Regions from separate parts of the Sphingobium yanoikuyae genome, predicted to be linked through region 1. Evidence: riboswitches for the same ligand, from Rfam matches in the RefSeq annotation. Region 1 holds a riboswitch; the other holds the start of a gene.

Evidence for each region. Region 1 has a riboswitch for cobalamin ahead of HH800_RS22740 (TonB-dependent receptor plug domain-containing protein). Riboswitches for the same ligand answer to the same signal wherever they lie in the genome.
Region 2: linked by a shared signal. The riboswitch ahead of HH800_RS03800 (cobalamin biosynthesis protein CobG) and the one ahead of HH800_RS22740 (TonB-dependent receptor plug domain-containing protein) in region 1 are both predicted to bind cobalamin.

What each region holds. Positions count from the first base shown of each region.
Region 1 is NZ_CP053021.1:4,723,413-4,726,786, forward strand. It holds gene HH800_RS22725 (S9 family peptidase) at 1-285, shown strand, start outside; gene HH800_RS22730 (acyl-CoA thioesterase) at 285-683, shown strand; gene HH800_RS22735 (ABC transporter substrate-binding protein) at 696-1,556, opposite strand; cobalamin riboswitch at 1,623-1,816, shown strand; gene HH800_RS22740 (TonB-dependent receptor plug domain-containing protein) at 1,952-3,374, shown strand, end outside.
Region 2 is NZ_CP053021.1:711,769-715,142, reverse strand. It holds gene cobI (precorrin-2 C(20)-methyltransferase) at 1-366, opposite strand, end outside; gene HH800_RS03805 (precorrin-8X methylmutase) at 363-992, opposite strand; gene HH800_RS03800 (cobalamin biosynthesis protein CobG) at 992-2,044, opposite strand; cobalamin riboswitch at 2,324-2,536, opposite strand; tRNA gene HH800_RS03795 (tRNA-Gln) at 2,714-2,788, opposite strand; gene HH800_RS03790 (MarR family winged helix-turn-helix transcriptional regulator) at 2,951-3,374, shown strand, end outside.

The DNA of each region.
Region 1 (3,374 bases):
GCCGCATTCCGCACCATCCAGTCCTATGACCCTTACACCCATGTCACCGCGCAGGATTATCCGCCGCTGATGGTGACCGCCGGGCTCAACGATCCGCGCGTCACCTATTGGGAGCCGGCGAAGTGGGTGGCGAAGCTGCGCGCCACCAAGACCGACAAGAATATCCTGCTGCTCAAGACCAATATGGGCGCAGGCCATGGCGGCAAGTCGGGCCGGTTCGAGAGCCTGCACGAGACCGCCGAGGAATTTGCGTTCATCCTATGGCAGCTGGGAGTGGAAGGCTGATGGCGTCGAGCTTCACCAAGCAGTTCACCGCACGGCCCGAGCATATCGATGTGCTGGGCCATGTGAACAACGCGGTGTGGGTGCAGTGGATGGAGCAATTGTCGGTCGAACATTGGATGACCGATGCCGATCCGGCCCATGTCGACGCCTATATCTGGGTCGTGACCCGGCATGAGGTCGATTATCGCGGTAACGTGACCGAGGGCGATGTCGTGTCGGGCCGCACCTGGATTCCGGAAGGACCGCGCGGCGCGCGGTTCGACCGGCTGATCGAGTTCACCGGGCCGGACGGCAAGGTGAAGGTGTCGGCCAAATCCACCTGGGCGATGATCGACAAGGAAAGCGGCCGATTGATGCGGGTGCCGGCCGAAGTCGCCGCCAACTTCATCGAGGGCTGAGCCGGCCCAGCTTCAGCGGGCGCTGACGGCCTGGGAGAGGGCGCGTGCCGCCTGCACATAGGCCGGTCCGCCGCACACGGTCCAGGCCTGGGGCAGGCTGATGCGCGCTATGTCGCGCAGCACCGGATGATGCAGCATTTCGGTGCCCTGGTCGGTGATGCGGTCGGTGGCGCTCTCGACGATCAGATAGTCGGGCCGGGCGGCGACCATCTCCTCCAAGCTGACCTGCGCGATCGCCGGCTTGCCAAGGTCGGCGGCCAGGTTGCGCAGGCCGGCCCGCGTCATCAGGTCGTCGACCAGCGTGCCGGTGTCGGTCATGTAGCCGCGCCGCTGATAATAGGCCGCGACTTTGGGCTTCGGCGCGCGGGGCAGGGCGGCGAGTTCCCGGTCCATCCGCGCGATCATCGCTTCGCCGCGGTCGGCATGGCCGATCGCCTGCGCCACGGTGCGGATCGACGCGACGATATCGGCATAGCTGTCCGCGCTTTTCAGATCGACGGCGGGATAATGCTGGGCCTTGAGGATCGCGATCGCCGGATTGCGCCGCGCCGGCATGCCGATCACCAGATCGGGATTGGTCGCCAAAATCTGTTCGGCCGATCCGTCGAGGATGGGCAGGCCCTTCGTTACGGCCGCCACCGCCGACATCTGCCGATCGGCGGCATTATGGGTCAGGCCGGCAATCTGGTCGCGATCGGCCAGCGCGACCAGCAACTGGTCGGCGCACAGGTTGAGCGACACGATCCGTTGCGGACGCTTGCCTGCACTGGCAGGCTGGCGCGCGGTGGCCGCCCATAATGTGGCACCGCCGACCAGGGCGATCACCAGGGCGATCATCCCCTTGCCGGGGCCGATGGGGGCAAATATCCGCATGGCCACCTCCCTTAGCCGGCGCGCTCCGCCAGGCAAGGAAGATTGACGCTCCAGTCGGGCTCGCCTATCGCCCGGACTGCGACAGGTTCCCCGGCAACGGGGATGAAAAGGGAATGGGGTTCAAGACCCCGGCTGCCCCTGCAACTGTGAGCGGCGAGCCTTTGTGCCACATGCCATTGGGACCACAAGGTTCTGAGAAGGCGGCATGAATCAGCGATGACCCGCGAGCCAGGAGACCTGCCGGTCGCGGTCGTCCTTCGCGCGGACAGGGTGTGCCGAGCGGACGGGGGTGAACCCGCGTGGCGACAGGTGGACCGCAAATTGCGGGGACCATGTCGCGCCCGGCCGGGCACCGATATCGTCCCTGGGATGCGGTCCCTCGTCCGGGGGCTTATGTGTTCAAATATCTGACTTTCTGTTCTTTCCTTCTCTCCACCACCGCTTTCGCCGAAGACGCGCAGCAGGCGCCACCGCCCGATGCCGCCGCCGATGCCGGGGCATCCTCTATCCTCGTCACCGCGACCCGCCTCGCCACGCCGGTGGATCAGGTGCCGGCCTCCGTCACCGTGCTCGACAAGGCAGCGATCGACCGGGCGCAGGATCTGGGCGTCACCGAATTGCTGCTGCGCACGCCCGGTGTCAGCATCTCGCGCAATGGCGGCTATGGCACGGCGACGTCGCTGCGCATTCGTGGCGCCGAGTCCGACCAGACCGTAGTGGTCATCGACGGGGTGAAGCTTAACGATCCCTCTTCGGCCGGTGGCGGCTATAATTTCGCCAATCTGCTGGTCGGTGACGCCTCGCGTATAGAAGTGCTGCGCGGCCCGCAGTCGACCCTGTGGGGCAGCCAGGCGATCGGCGGCGTCGTCAATGTCGTCACCGCCATGCCCGAAAAGGCGCTGGAGGGGAGCTTCGATATCGAGGCGGGGTCGCGTGACACGGTCAGTGCCCGTGCGGCGTTGGGCGGGAAGACCGGCCCGGTCAGCTGGCGGATCGGCGGCCAGAGCTTCACCACCGAGGGTATTTCCGCGATCAGCCCGGCCTTTGGCGGCAAGGAGAAGGACGGCTATACCAATCGCAGCGTCACCGGCCGGGTCGAGGTGGCTCTGGCGGACGGGATCAGCGCGGACCTGCGCGGCTATTATTCCGACGGCCAGGTCGATTTCGACGCCACCAGCGCGGACAGCCCGGCCTATGGCACCAATCGCGAATTTGTCGGCTATGCCGGCCTTAACGTCGCGCTGCTCGACGGCCGGTTCCGCAACCGTTTCGGCTATGGCTATACCGATACTGATCGCGACAATTATGATCCGCGCAACCCGCGCAAGCAGACCTTCGACGCGGCGGGGCGCAACCAGCGGCTGGAATATCAGGGCAGCTTCGCGATCGCCGACGGCTGGACCGCGCTGTTCGGGGTGGAGAATGAGAATAGCCGCTTCCGCAGCGTGTCGCCTTCGGCGTCGCTTTCGGTGCCGATTCCCGATCCGGCCCGCGGCAAGGCGGAGATCACCAGCGTCTATGGACAGCTCAATGCCCAGCCGATCACGGGCCTGACCCTGACCGGCGGGCTGCGCTATGACGATCATGATCGCTATGGCGGCCGCACCCTCTTTTCTGCCGGTGGCGTCTGGGCGTTGCCGACCGGGACGGTGCTGCGCGCCAGCTATGGCGAGGGATTCAAGGCGCCGACCCTCTATCAGCTCTTTTCCGAATATGGGAACCAGGCGCTCGATCCCGAACGCGCCCATGGCTGGGAAGCGGGCGCGGAGCAGCGCTTCCTTGGCGAGAAACTGCGGCTGGGCGCGACCTGGTTCGACC
Region 2 (3,374 bases), 1.2 Mb from region 1:
CAGCCGACTGTGCAAATGCATGAAGGAGCCGTAGAAAAAGGGATCGCCCTCGCACAAGACGACCACATCCTCCCCCGCCTCCGCGATCGCCAGCAGCCGGCCGGTGCAGTCGGCATAGAAGGCGGCAAGGCAGTCGTTATAGCGCGGATCGGTGACCGGAATTTCGGTCGTCACCGGATATTCCATCGCCAGTTCGATTGCATCGTCCCGCAACATGCCCTGCGCGATGCGGCGCGCCTGCCCCGGTCGGCCGGCCTTGCGGAAATAGGCGACATGCCGTCCCCCCCGCACCAGCCGGTCGGCGCGCACGCTCAGCAAGTCCTGCGCGCCGGGGCCAAGGCCCACGCCATAGACGGTGCCGCTCATTCCGCGCGGCTCGCCAGCGCGTTGATCGCCGCAACCGTGATTGCGCTGCCACCCAGCCGGCCGTCGACGACGCAGCAGGGCACGGGCTGCGCCGCCCACAGTGCCGCCTTGGATTCCGCCGCGCCGACGAAGCCGACCGGGCAGCCGATGATCGCCGCGGGGCGCGGACAGGCCGGATCCTCCAGCATGTCGAGCAGGTGGAACAGCGCCGTGGGCGCATTGCCGATGGCAACCAGTGCCCCGGCAAGATGCGGCCGCCACAGTTCCAGCGCGGCGGCGGACCGGGTATTGCCCATCGCCCGCGCCATGTCCGGCACGGCGATCTCGTGCAAGGTGCAGAGCACGGCATTGTCGGCGGGCAGTCGCGCGCGCGTGACCCCTTCCGACACCATGCGCGCATCGCACAGCACCGGCGCCCCTGCGGCCAGGGCCTGCCGCGCCGCCGCTGCAAAGCCCGGCGAAAAGCGGATATGGCCCGCAAGGTCCACCATGCCCGCAGCATGGATCATGCGCACGGCGACCGGCTCCTCCTCGGCAGCAAAGCGCCCGAGGTCGGCTTCGGCGCGGATGGTGGCGAAGGACTGGCGATAGATTGCCGCGCCGTCCCTCTCATAATCATGGGGCATCAACAGGCTCCGAAATGGGCAAGAAGGTCGGTGGCGGTGAGGTCAGGACGGTCGGGCGCCGATCCTGCGCGGGCATGGAAGGCAAGGTCGTAGCGCCCGTCCCGCCCCGTCAGCACGATGTCGGCCGGCATCGAACAGGCGCAGCCCTTGGCGCAGCCGGAGACATGAAGGCGGCCCGCCACATGGGGCGCCAGCCGGCGGGCGAGGTCGCGGGTCTCCACGCTCGCCTGCGGACAGGCAGGTGCGCCGGGGCAGGCCTCCACATGCATGAGCGTATCGGCAGCGTCGGCGGACAGGCCGGGCACCTGCCCTTCGGCCAGCAGCATGCGCCATGGGGTCAGCCGCATGGCCGGCGCGTCGAGAAGATGCCGCGCGTCGATCCGACCGAACGAGAGACCATAGGCCATGCCGCCATCCCATGCGCCGGGGACCAGTCGCGGGCGCGGCGACGCGGCCTCTGCCCTGCCCGTTGCCCAATCCGGCAGGGGCGCATCATGCCGGGCCATGCGCCCCGCGCGCGCGCCGTCGCTCTCCACGAACCATCGGGCGAGCGCGAGCAGCGCATCCACTTCGCCGCCGCTGTCCACCGGCACGCCTTGTGCCCGCCCCTCCGCACGCAAGATCAGGCCGCCGTCCCGCGCCCGCTCGATGCGAAAATCCCCCGCTTCGCCGGACAGGAGCGGCGCGGCGCCGGCATCAATCACGAAGCCCATCTTGCCCGGCAAGTCCGGCAATTCGTCCAGGCGATCAAGCAACTGGCTGGCGATGCGATGGCTGTCGTCGCCCGCCCGCCAGTCTGGCGCGACCATCATCATGCGCGCGCCCTCGCGCCGGGCATCGCGGTCCACCAGGCCAAGGTCGAGCAGGCGGTCGAGCAAGGGGCGCCAGCTTTCGTCGCGCACGCCGCGGATCTGGAGATTGGCGCGCCGGGTCATGTCGATCAGGCCGTTGCCATGGGCGATCGCCGCTTCGCCCAGCGCCGCCAGATCGTCGGCCGAAAGACGACCGAGGCGCGGCTTCACGCGCACGATCAGCCCGTCGCCCGCCGCCATCGGGCGCCAGGCATCGGGACACCAGCCCCGAACGGCCGGCCCGTGGGCTACCGCATGGTTCGCGGTCGCCCTATCACTGCCCGCGCCGGTCTGGCTCACAGGCACATCCTCCGCGCGCCGGGACGCAACCAGGCAGGGCTTGCCGGCATCGCCGGTCGGCGCGAGGCGGCAGGCAGGCGCGACAGGCGCCCGACACCACGCGGCCGTGCAGCCCCAGCCACACGCTTCGCCGCCCAGACGGAAGAGAGACCGTGCCATGACCAACCCCTGGGTCAGGACAAGAGCGACCGAAACGCCGGCAGGTCTCCTGGCTCGCGGGTCGTTGCGGGATGCAAGCCTTCCCGGACGCTCTGTCCAGTGGCTGCCCTCACGGGCTCGTGCATCGCGCTATCCGCTTACAGTTGCAGGGACAGCCACGGAATAAGGGGCAAGGCCCCCGCACCGCATTCCCGATTAAGTTCCTTGCGGAACACCGGCGTCAGTTATGCAATGCACCAACATGAACCGGCGCATCGATGATGCCCTAGTCGAAACATCGGTCTTCGCCAAGACATGGAATGAGTATCGGCAGTCCCGCTGCCGGCTCGACGCCCAAGGCATACCGACGGAAGATGCCGAAACGGAAACCGGAAGCAAGGAAAGCGACGCGGCGTCGGATACCGAAAATTATGGCTGGGGCGGCAGGATTCGAACCTGCGCATGGCGGCATCAAAAGCCGCTGCCTTACCGCTTGGCGACGCCCCAGCAATGCGCCGATCCAAGTCAGCGCGGGACCGCCATATAGCGGCTGATGCACGAAAGAAAAGCCCTCCTGACGATGGACTTCGCCTTTCCCTTTCCTTCCCGCCCAACCCATCTTAGGGATCAACGCCACGCCCCCTCCCCTCCAGCCGGAAACCCGCGCCGATGTCCGTCCAAGCCCCCTCGCCCAGCCAGATCGCACCGGCTTCGCCGCTGTTCCTGCGCGAGGACGAAATCCGGCGCGGCATCGAGATGCTCTATTTCGGCTATTCCGCGCTCACCCGCTCGATCGACGAGGGGCTGGCGGCGCAGGGGCTGGGCCGCGCCCACCACCGCGCCCTCTATTTCATCTCGCGCCAGCCCGACCTGACGGTGAAGGATCTGCTGCGCCTGCTGGCGATCACCAAGCAATCGCTCGGCCGGGTGCTCAATGACCTGATCGAGCGCGGCTATATCGAGACCCGGCCCGGCAGCAGCGACCGGCGGCAGAAACTGCTGCGCCTCAGCCCCGCCGGCCGCGCGCTGGAAGCCGAGCTTTTCCGCGCCCTGCGCGAGAAGATGGCGGCCGCCTATGCCCAGGCCGGACAGG